Regions from separate parts of the Streptomyces tuirus genome, predicted to be linked through region 2. Evidence: riboswitches for the same ligand, from Rfam matches in the RefSeq annotation. Region 2 holds a riboswitch; the other holds the start of a gene.

Region 1 (5,346 bases), 1.3 Mb from region 2:
TGGGCGTCCTGCACGAGGAAGGCGACCTCGGCCTCGTCGGCGGGTGCGGACGCGGGCGTTCCGTCCGCCCCGATCCGGTCGTAGCGTACGGTGGCGATGAACTCGCCGCCGACCGTGGCCGCGAGTCCCACCCGGTCCACAAAGTCGTGGTGCGTGAAGCGGTGGACGTCCTTGGCGGACAGGCGAGGGTACGGCGCGAAGAAGCGGTAGTACTTCGACTCGTCGGAGACCTGCTCATAGAAGCTGACCAGGCGATCGGCGTCATCAACGGCGATGGGCCGGATGCGCGCGGTACCCCCGTCGCGCAGCACCACGTCGGCTTCCCAGTGGGCGGGATACTCGTGCCGGTCCGGCGAGGTCTGCATGGGCCCCAGAGTACGGCTAGCGTCCGACAGCGGGTGCGAGGCAGTCTGTGGAGGGCGTCAGTCGGGTCGAGGCCGCGATCCGACGGCACCTTGGGAGTGGAACGCGAGGACCGCTCCTGGAGGGCTTCACGTTATGGGAAACTGGTCTAGACAACCCTGAACACCGAAGGGCAGCAACACATGGCTGAGCGCCGCGTCAACGTCGGCTGGGCCGAGGGTCTCCACGCCCGCCCCGCTTCCATCTTCGTCCGAGCCGCCACGGCCGCAGGCGTCCCGGTGACGATCGCCAAGGCTGACGGCAACCCCGTCAACGCGGCCTCGATGCTGGCCGTCCTGGGCCTCGGCGCCCAGGGGGGCGAGGAGATCGTCCTCGCCTCCGACGCCGAGGGCGCGGACGCCGCCCTGGACCGGCTCGCCAAGCTGGTCTCCGAGGGTCTCGAGGAACTGCCCGAGACCGTCTGACCCGCCTGATCCACCGAGCGCCCGATCCGGCGCACAGCGAGGGGCTCGCCCGATTCACCGGGCGGGCCCTTCGCCGTTCCCGGGAGACGGTGTTGGACCTTCACCATTCCCCGGTCGACACGAGCGGGCCCTTCGCACCATTCCCGGGTCAGCGCGGGCGACCCTTCGCCATTTACGCTCGACGCGGGCAGGAATTCCGAAATCCGGGCAGCGGAAATGGACCCCCGAGAATTGACTGCTCTTTGTATACGGCCGCCGTGTTAATGCCGCGGGCTCGCCGTGTTTACGGGATGTTGCGAGTTCCTCACACGGTCGGCGCGTTCCTGGGGGGAGCCGAACCGCAGACGGTGCGCGCTCTTCGCGCGCTCGGTGTGCAGCAACGTGACCGCCCGCGCGCGCTCACCGTCCCCGCGCGCCACCGCGTCCACGATCGCGCCGTGCTCGGTCCAGGACTCCACCGGGCTGGCCGGCGCCTCCACCGCGTACATCCAGGCGATCTTGTGGCGGAGCTGGGTGAGCATCGAGGTCAGCGCGGGGCTGCCGGAGGCCTGGGCGAGCGTCTCGTGGAACCAGGTCCCGAGAGAGCGCAGGTCGTCGCTGTTGCCCCGGCGGGCCCGCTCCTGGCCCAGCCGTACCAGGCCGCGCAGGACCTTGAGATGCGCCTCGGTGCGGCGCTGGGCGGCGCGGGCCGCACCGAACGGCTCCAGCAGCATGCGCATCTCCAGCAGGTCGCCGGCCTCCTGCTCGGTGGGTTCCGCCACACACGCGCCCGCGTGCCGGCGGGTCACCACGAAACCCTCGGCCTCGAGCGTGCGCAGCGCCTCCCGGACGGGCACCCGCGAGACGCCGTAGCGGCGTGCGAGGAGTTCCTCGGTGAGCCGGCTGCCGCGTGCGTGGACACCCGCGACGATGTCGTCCCGGATGGCCGTGCACACCGAGTGCGCGGGAATACGCATGACCGACCTCCGCTTAATCCCCGTGAAACGCCGACGAGCGACGTGCGTTCCGTGACTCTATTGCAATGAGCCGGAATTTCCGACGGCAGACGAAAATCCATGGATATTTTTTGGACAGCGGGCCGCCCCAAACGCCGAAAGTCCCGGCTCGGCGAGCCAGGACTTTCGGGGGAAGCGGAGAGGTTCCGGTCAGACACCCACGCCGTGCGAGCGGAGGTAGGCGACCGGGTCGATGTCCGAGCCGTACTCGGGGCTGGTGCGGGCCTCGAAGTGCAGGTGCGGACCGGTGACGTTGCCGGTCGCGCCGGACAGGGCGATCTGCTGGCCCGGGGTGACCTGCTGGCCCACCGAGACGCCGATGGAGGACAGGTGGCCGTACTGGGTGTACGTCCCGTCGTTCATCTTGATCACGACCTGGTTGCCGTAGGAGCCGCCCCAGCCGGCCTCGACGACGGTGCCCGAGCCGACCGCGTGGACGGAGGTGCCGCTGGCGGCGTGGAAGTCGATACCGGTGTGGCTGCCCGAGGACCACAGGCCGCTGCTGGCCTTGTAGCTGGTGGACACGTAGGAGCCGGAGATCGGGGGGACGAAGGAGTTCAGGCGCTTGCGCTCGGCCTCGCGGGCGGCGCGCTCCTTGGCGGCACGGGCCTTCTCGGCCGCCTCCTTGGCCCGCTCGGCCATCTCGGCGGCCTGCGTGCGGGCGGCCTCCTCGGCCTTCTGCTTGGCGGCGGCCTCATCGGCGGCGTGCTGCTGCGCGAGGGCCTGGGCGTCGATCTGCTGGGCCGCGGTGTCGCCCATGGTCACGACCGGCGTGAGGCCGGTCTGCTCGACGCTGGGCTCGGCGGCGAAGGCGGCGGGGGCCGCCACGGTACCGATCACGCCGGTGGTGGCGAGGGCCGCGACGCCCGCCGCGCGGGCGGTGGAGCGCTGCATCCTGCTGGGACGGCGGTGCTTCCCGGTGGCCCGAGTGAACGCCATGTAGTGGCTGGTCCTTTCCTTCCCTCTCGCCTACCGGGTTAGCTGACGGGTTCGGAGCAGGAAGGTCTCCTACGGACTCCCTCGCGACTCGCGCGGGCGCCCGATTCACCCCAGGGACTGCGATGGGTCCCCGGCTCCCCTGGCTCGCGCCGTACGGGGACTCGGCGATGACTGTCCGGTGCCGCGGGTGCGGCGCACTGCCTGACGAACAGCCCGGATGACGCTAAGCGGCGCCACTTTCAATTCCCAAACGAATCCCGGCTTTTGTAGCGCATCCCACAGGGCAGACAGGCAACTCCCACCCCAATTCGGGCATAAAGGGGCCCTGGTGCCTTTGAAGACAACCAGGGCCCCTGCGCGCGTGCCGCTACTCGGCGGCGACGACGGTGACTTCGCCGATGCCGAGGGCCTCGACCGGTGCCTTGATCTGCGCCGCGTCACCGACGAGGACGGTCACCAGACGGTCCACCGGGAAGGCGCTCACGGCCGCCGCGGTGGCCTCCACGGTGCCGGTCGCGGCGAGCTGCCGGTACAGCGTGGCCTGGTAGTCGTCGGGCAGGTGCTGCTCGACCTGGTCGGCCAGTGTGCTCGCCACGGCCGCCGCCGTCTCGTACTTCAGCGGCGCCACACCCACCAGGTTCTGCACGGCGACGTCCCGCTCGGCGTCGGTCAGCCCCTCGGCGGCGAGGGTGCGCAGCACCGTCCAGAGGTCCTGGAGGGCGGGGCCGGTGTTGGGCGTGTCGACGGAACCGCTGATGGCGAGCATCGCGGCGCCCGTGCCGTCCGGGGCGGACCTGAGGACCTGGCCGAACGCCCGTACGCCGTAGGTATAGCCCTTCTCCTCGCGCAGGACGCGGTCCAGGCGGGAGGTGAGGGTGCCGCCGAGGCAGTACGTGCCGAGCACCTGTGCGGCCCACACGCGGTCGTGCCGGTCCGGCCCGGTCCGGCCGATCAGCAGCTGCGTCTGGACGGCGCCCGGGCGGTCCACGATGACGACACGGCCGGTGTCGTCGGCGGTGACCGGCGGCACGGGACGCGGCTCGGCCGAGGAGCCCGTCCAGGCACCCAGCGTGTCCCCGAGCAGGGCGTCCAGGTCGATGCCGGTGAGGTCGCCGACGACCACGACGGTGGCCGTGGCGGGGCGGACGTGCTTCTCGTAGAAGGCGCGTACGGCCGCGGAGTCGATGGCGGCGACGGTCTCCTCGCTGCCCTGCCGGGGCCGCGACATGCGCGAGTCCGCCGGGAACAGCTCCTTGGAGAGCTCCTTGGCGGCGCGGCGGGAGGGGTTGGCCAGCTCGTGCGGGATCTCGTCGAGGCGGTTGTTGACCAGCCGCTCGACCTCGCTGTCGGCGAAGGCGGGCGCCCTCAGGGCGTCGGCGACCAGGCCCAGGCCCTTGGCGAGCCGGGAGGCGGGCACCTCCAGGCTGAGCCGGACACCGGGGTGGTCGGCGTGCGCGTCGAGGGTGGCGCCGGCGCGCTCCAGCTCCGCGGCGAAATCCTCGGCGGAGTGCTTGTCGGTGCCCTCGGAGAAGGCCCGGGCCATGATCGTGGCCAGCCCGTCGAGTCCGGCCGGCTCAGCCTCCAGGGGGGCGTCCAGCAGCACCTCCACGGCGACGACCTGCTGGCCGGGGCGGTGGCAGCGCAGCACCGTCAGGCCGTTGTCGAGCGTGCCGCGCTCCGGGGCCGGGAAGGCCCACGGCCGGGCGTCGCCCGCCTGCGGCCGGGGGTGGAAGTCCATCGTGGCGAGCTCGGTCACTTGGCCGCCTCCTCGTTCTCGTCGGTGGCCGCGGCTGCGGTGTCGTCGGTGGTGCCGGCGTCCTCGGCGGTCTCGTCGGCGACGGGCTCGTAGACGAGCACCGCGCGGTTGTCGGGCCGCAGCCGGGCCTTGGCGACCTCCTGGACCTCCTCCGCCGTGATCTCCAGCACGCGCTGGACGGCGGTCAGGGCGAGCTGCGGGTCGCCGAAGAGCACGGCGTACCGGCACAGTTCGTCGGCGCGGCCCGCGACCGTGCCGAGCCGGTCCAGCCACTCGCGCTCCAGCTGGGCCTGGGCGCGCTCCATCTCCTCGGGCGTGGGGCCCTCCTCGGCGAACCGGGCGAGCTCCTCGTCGATGGCGGCCTCGATGACCGGAACCTCCACGTCACCGGACGTCTTCACGTCCAGCCAGCCCAGGGAGGGCGCACCGGCGAGCCGCAGCAGGCCGAAGCCGGCCGCCACGGCCGTACGGTCACGGCGCACGAGCCGGTTGTAGAGGCGGGAGGACTCGCCGCCGCCGAGGACGGTGAGGGCCAGGTCGGCGGCGTCGCACGCGCGCGTGCCGTCGTGCGGCAGCCGGTAGGCGGCCATCAGGGCGCGGGCCGGGACGTCCTCCTCGACGACCTCGCGCAGCTGCTCGCCGATGGTCTCCGGCAGCGACCCGTCGCGCGGGGCGGGCTTGCCGTCGTGACCGGGGATGGAGCCGAAGTACTTCTCGACCCAGGCGAGCGTCTGCTCCGGGTCGATGTCGCCGACCACGGAGAGCACGGCGTTGTTCGGCGCGTAGTAGGTGCGGAAGAACGCGCGCGCGTCCTCCAGGGTCGCCGCGT
Region 2 (5,346 bases):
AGGTAGCGGAGCATGTTGTTGCCAACCGGTGCAGAGGCCTTCAACCGGGCAATCGGCGTCCACCGTGCGATGAAACGAAGGGCCGCACTGTCCGTATTCTCTGATCATGGCCGCACCCCTCGCATATTCACTCATCGCCACCGACCTGGACGGGACGCTGCTGCGCGGCGACGACACCCTCTCCGACCGGTCCCTCGCCGCGCTCGCGCGGGTGGCGGACGCCGGTGCCCAGCACCTCGTGGTGACCGGCCGGCCGGCGCCGAGAGTGCGGCCGCTCCTGGACGACCTCGGGTGCAGGGGGCTCGCGGTGTGCGGACAGGGCGCGCAGGTGTACGACGCCGGCGCGGGCCGGTTGCTGTGGTCCATCAGGCTGGACCGGGAGCTGGCCGAGACCGCCCTCGGCAAGATCGAGGCCGAGGTGGGGCAGGTGTACGCGGCGGTCGACCAGGACGGGGTCGACGGGCTCACGCTGATCGAGCCGGGGTATCTGATGCCGCACCCGACCCTGCCCGCCGTGCGGGTCGACCGGCGCGAGGAGCTGTGGGGCGAGCCCATCAGCAAGGTGCTGCTGCGCCATCCCCACCTGACGGACGACGAGTTGGCGGCGACGGCCCGCTCGGTGGTCGGCTCGCTGGCCACGGTGACGATGTCGGGGCCCGGCACGGTCGAGCTCCAGCCGTGCGGGATCACCAAGGCCACGGGGCTGGCGCTGGCCGCCGAGCATCTGGGACTGCGGCCGGCGGACACCGTCGCCTTCGGCGATATGCCCAACGACATCCCGATGTTCGACTGGGCCGGCCACGGCGTCGCGATGGCCAACGCCCATCCCGAACTCAAGGCCGTGGCCGACGAGGTCACCCTGTCGAACGAGGACGACGGCATCGCCGTCGTCCTCGAGCGACTGCTGGGCGGGACGGCTCAGTACGGGCCGTTGACGTTGTCGATCGAGCCGTAGCGGTCGGCCGCGTAGTTGCAGGCAGCCGTGATGTTGGCGACCGGGTCGTACGGGTCGAAGGGGGTGCCGGCCACGTGGTAGGCGGCGAACGTCGGGTCGATCACCTGGAGCAGGCCCTTGGACGGGGTGCCCGCGGCGGCGTTGGAGTCCCAGTTGTTGATGGCCTGGGGGTTGCCGGACGACTCGCGCATGATGTTGCGGTGGATGCCGTCGTAGGAGCCCGGGATCCCCTTCTGCGCCATGATGTCGAGCGACTCGCGGATCCACCCGTCGAGGTTGTTCGCGTAGGTCTTCGCGGACGCCTGGGTGGCCTTGGCGACGCCGCCGGCGGGCTTGGCGGCCGGCTTGGCGGGGGCCGACGACTTGGTCGCCGTCTTCTTCGCCGCGTCCGTCTTGGTGGTCTTCACCGTCAGCTTCAGACCCGGGTGGATCAGCTTCGGGTTGTCGCCGACGGCGGCGCGGTTGTCCTTGTAGAGCTGCTTCCAGCCGCCCGAGACGTCGTACGTGGCCGCGATGCGGGCGAGCGAGTCGCCCTTGACCACGGTGTACGCGAGGGACTTGGCGGGCTGGGCCGCCCGCTGCACGGACTGTGCGGCGGCGGGTGCGTTCTGGGGCTCGGCGGCGCTCGCGTGGGTGGCGCCGAGAAGCGGAAGGGTGAGTGCTGCTCCGCCGGTACCGGCGGCCATGAGGCCTCGGGTCAGCGGGTTGGTTCCGGGGCGACGGTGCTTGCCTCGTCCGGCCATGGCGATGTTCCTCTCCGGCGCCTGCGAGGTGAGCTGTCGGGTTCGGGCCGGGAGGTGCCCGGCCGCGTACGGCGCTGTGTGCCGTACGCGGCTTCACCCCGAGCCGGGCCGCTGTGCGGACCGGCGACTTACCTGGGTCCCCCGCTCCTGCCACGCGTGAGTGAGTCGGTTCCTGTGGGGAGTCCGGGCGGCGGCAGGATTAGGCGTCCGCCGGACAGGGCCGGAACGTATGCGAGAGCACATGTCGGGAACAAGCGCCTCAGTCACATATCGCGCGGTTGACCTTGGTCGGGGGCGTTTGGGCCGCTTGATCCTTTGCGGAAGCCAAGGCTCAACTGGCTTTCGGGGGAAGGCGTTAGAGGCCGCTGCCGCAGTGACGGGGAAAAGCGGAGGAAGTGATTCAACTCACTGATCACGAGTCCCTGGGGCAATTTTCCTCAAGGGGAATTCACCGACTCATCACGGCAAATCGTGCATAACTCGCTACCCCGGGGTAAGTCGATAAATATCTGTTCTTATAGGTTGATCGAAAACATAAGGGTCGTGATCGGATACCACCCGGCCTGTAACCATGGGCGCTGGCGGTGATCGAAACGTGACCGGATACGCTGACTCGAGTGAGGGCAGCGACCTATCGACAATCCGCGTAATCACCGGCAGACACAGCAGACAGGAGACCCCTCGTGACCGACGTCGGGCCGTTCGGGCTGAGCGTGCGGGACCAGGCTCTGGAGGCCGATGTCCAGGCCGGATTGGCGGCTGTCGAGGAAGGCTTGCTCGAGGCCACCAAGAGTGAGGTGCCCTTCATCACGGAGGCCGCCCAGCATCTGGTCCGGGCCGGCGGCAAGCGGTTCCGCCCGCTGCTCGTCATGCTGTCCGCCCAGTTCGGTGACCGCCACGCGCCCGGCATCGTGCCGTCGGCCGTCGTCGTGGAGCTGACCCACCTCGCCACGCTGTACCACGACGACGTCATGGACGAGGCCGCCGTGCGCCGCGGCGTCGAGAGCGCGAACACCCGCTGGGACAACTCCGTCGCGGTCCTCACCGGCGACTTCCTCTTCGCCCGCGCCTCGCACATCCTGGCCGACCTCGGCCCGGAGGCCGTGCGGGTGCAGGCCGAGGCGTTCGAGCGCCTGGTGACCGGCCAGATCCTGGAGACGGCCGGACCGCAGGACGGCCGCGACCCCGTCGAGCACTACCTGGACGTGCTGGGCGGCAAGACCGGCTCGCTGGTCGCCGTGTCGTGCCGGTTCGGCGCGATGATGTCCGGCGCCGACGACACGGTCGTGGACGTCCTGACCCAGTACGGCGAGCGGCTCGGCGTCGCCTTCCAGCTCGCGGACGACGTCCTGGACATCGCCTCCGACTCCCACGAGTCCGGCAAGACCCCCGGCACCGACCTGCGCGAGGGGATCCCCACGCTGCCGGTGCTGAGGCTGCGCGAGCGGGCGGCCCGGCTCGGGCTCGCCGAGGACATCGCCCTGTCCGAGCTCCTTGACTCCGACCTCACCGACGACGCACGGCACGCCGAGGCACTGCGCCTGCTGCGGGCCCACCCGGCGCTGGAGCAGGCCCGGCAGGACACCGTCCGCTACACCCAGGACGCCCGTTCGGCGCTGGCACCGCTGCCGGAGTGCACCGCGAAGGCGGCGCTCCTGGAGCTGTGCGACGCGGTGGTGCACCGGGCCGGCTGACTCGTCTCCCTCCTGCGACCCCTACGGGTCGGGGGAGAAGTCGCCCCTCCGTGTCATACCCCAGCAGTAGACGGAGTTGAGCCCGGGGTCTGACGTATCTCCCTTGCCGATTTGGTCAGATGGTGACCACGGAAAACACCACTCCTCACCTGTTCGGGTGAGAATGGCGGCTCAGGGACGAGTGCGTGGACGACACGGACAGCCGCCGCCGACCACGGAGGTAGGGCACACATGGCACCGTACGCATCCGACGACAGCACGACCGCCGGGGAGGTCGACGAGCAGCGCTCCGGGCGGCGCAAAGCCGCGCGGTACGTCGTCCCGGTCACGGTGATAGGGGTGGCGGCCGCGACGATCGGGCTGGTCCCCGCGCTCGCCGACTCCGGTGACCCCGACCTCCCGAAGATCACCGCACAGCAGCTCATCGAGAAGATCGCCACCTCGGACGTCCAGCAGCTGTCCGGCACGGTGAAGGTCAGCACCGACCTCGGCCTGCCGAATCTCGGCGGCCTGGAGTCCGGCCTGCTGTCCGGCGCCGCGGGCCAGGGCGAGGGCGGCTCCTCGGCCGACCCGACGGCCAAGCTCACCGAACTCGCCTCCGGCACGCACACCTTGCGCGTCGCCGCCGACGGCCCCGACCGGCAGAAGCTGTCGCTGCTGGAGAACGCCGCCGAGTACAGCGTCATCCACAACGGCAAGGACGTCTGGGGCTACGACAGCAAGTCCAACGAGGTCTACCACGGCACCTCTTCGACGAGCCCGGAGCGCGGCAAGGACCAGCAGCCGCCCGCCACGCCGAAGGACTTCGCCGAGGAGGCCCTGAAGGCGGCCGACGACACGACCTCCGTGACCGTCGGCGGCACCGCCCAGGTCGCCGGCCGGGACGCCTACAAGCTCGTCGTCGAGCCGAAGCAGTCCGGCTCGACGGTCGGCGCGATCAGCATCGCCGTGGACGCCAGGACCGGCATGCCGCTGAAGTTCACCCTCACCCCGGCGAGCGGCGGCGCGGCGGTGATCGACGTCGGCTTCACGAAGGTCAGCTTCGCCAAGCCGGCCGCCTCGACCTTCGACTTCACCCCGCCCAAGGGCGCGAAGGTGACCGAGGAGAAGGACCTCGACAAGGGCTCGAAGGAGGCTCCCGGCACGACCTTCGGCAAGGGCGGGGCGCGCGAGCACGCCCCGAAGGACGAGGAGGACTTCGGCAAGGGCCCCGACGGAATGAAGACCATCGGCGAGGGCTGGAGCGCCATCGCCACCTTCGACACCGGCGGCGAGGGCGTGCCCTCCGGCGGTGCCGGCGGCGACCTCGGCGGCTTCATGGACTCGCTCGGTGACAAGGTCCACGGCGAGTTCGGCTCGGGCACGGTCTTCTCGACCCGTCTGGTCAACGCCCTCGTCACCGACGACGGCAAGGTCTACGCCGGTCTGGTCACCAAGGACGCGCTGGTGAAGGCGGCCGACGCCGGGAAGTAGCTCCCGGAGGCGTACGGGAGCCGAGAGAACGAGAGGAAGCCGGTGGGCGAGGTGTCCGCCGCGGAAACGGAGCGGAGTGCGGCGGGGGCCGAGGCCGGGGAACCGGTCATCGCCACCCGCGGGCTCACCAAGCGCCACCGCGGCGGACAGCTCGCCGTCGACGGCCTGGACCCGACCGTCCCGGCGGGCAGGGTCTTCGGCTTCCTCGGCCCGAACGGCTCCGGCAAGACCACAAGGACATCACCGCGTGGCGCTCAGTCCTCGTAGAGGAACCTGGCCGGGGGCGCCTCCTGCTCGAAGAAGGTCTTGGCGCGGGTCAGTGCGGCGTCGTCGGTCAGCACGTCACCGGGCTTGCTGCCGTTGCCGAGCAGCACCCCGCCGAAGCGCATCCCCATGTACGCCGCGGAGTTGTGGAGTGTCCCGACGAGCGGGTCGGCGACCACCTCCTGGGTGTGCGCGAGGGCGGTGACGCCCCACAGGG

Evidence for each region. Region 2 has a riboswitch for cyclic di-AMP ahead of IGS69_RS20625 (transglycosylase SLT domain-containing protein). Riboswitches for the same ligand answer to the same signal wherever they lie in the genome.
Region 1: it holds a riboswitch for cyclic di-AMP, as region 2 does, so the genes downstream of both, IGS69_RS26390 (M23 family metallopeptidase) here and IGS69_RS20625 (transglycosylase SLT domain-containing protein) in region 2, are expected to answer to the same signal.

What each region holds. Positions count from the first base shown of each region.
Region 1 covers NZ_AP023439.1:5,755,991-5,761,336, reverse strand. The annotation lists gene IGS69_RS26405 (bifunctional acetate--CoA ligase family protein/GNAT family N-acetyltransferase) at 1-365, opposite strand, end outside; gene IGS69_RS26400 (HPr family phosphocarrier protein) at 546-827, shown strand; gene IGS69_RS26395 (GntR family transcriptional regulator) at 1,088-1,783, opposite strand; gene IGS69_RS26390 (M23 family metallopeptidase) at 1,973-2,761, opposite strand; cyclic di-AMP (ydaO/yuaA leader) riboswitch at 2,774-2,938, opposite strand; gene IGS69_RS26385 (M16 family metallopeptidase) at 3,129-4,517, opposite strand; gene IGS69_RS26380 (M16 family metallopeptidase) at 4,514-5,346, opposite strand, start outside.
Region 2 covers NZ_AP023439.1:4,470,304-4,475,649, forward strand. The annotation lists gene IGS69_RS20620 (HAD family hydrolase) at 107-955, shown strand; gene IGS69_RS20625 (transglycosylase SLT domain-containing protein) at 919-1,698, opposite strand; cyclic di-AMP (ydaO/yuaA leader) riboswitch at 1,702-1,879, opposite strand; gene IGS69_RS20630 (polyprenyl synthetase family protein) at 2,382-3,392, shown strand; gene IGS69_RS20635 (LolA family protein) at 3,624-4,865, shown strand; partial or broken gene IGS69_RS20640 (ABC transporter ATP-binding protein) at 4,908-5,099, shown strand; gene IGS69_RS20645 (flavodoxin family protein) at 5,120-5,346, opposite strand, start outside.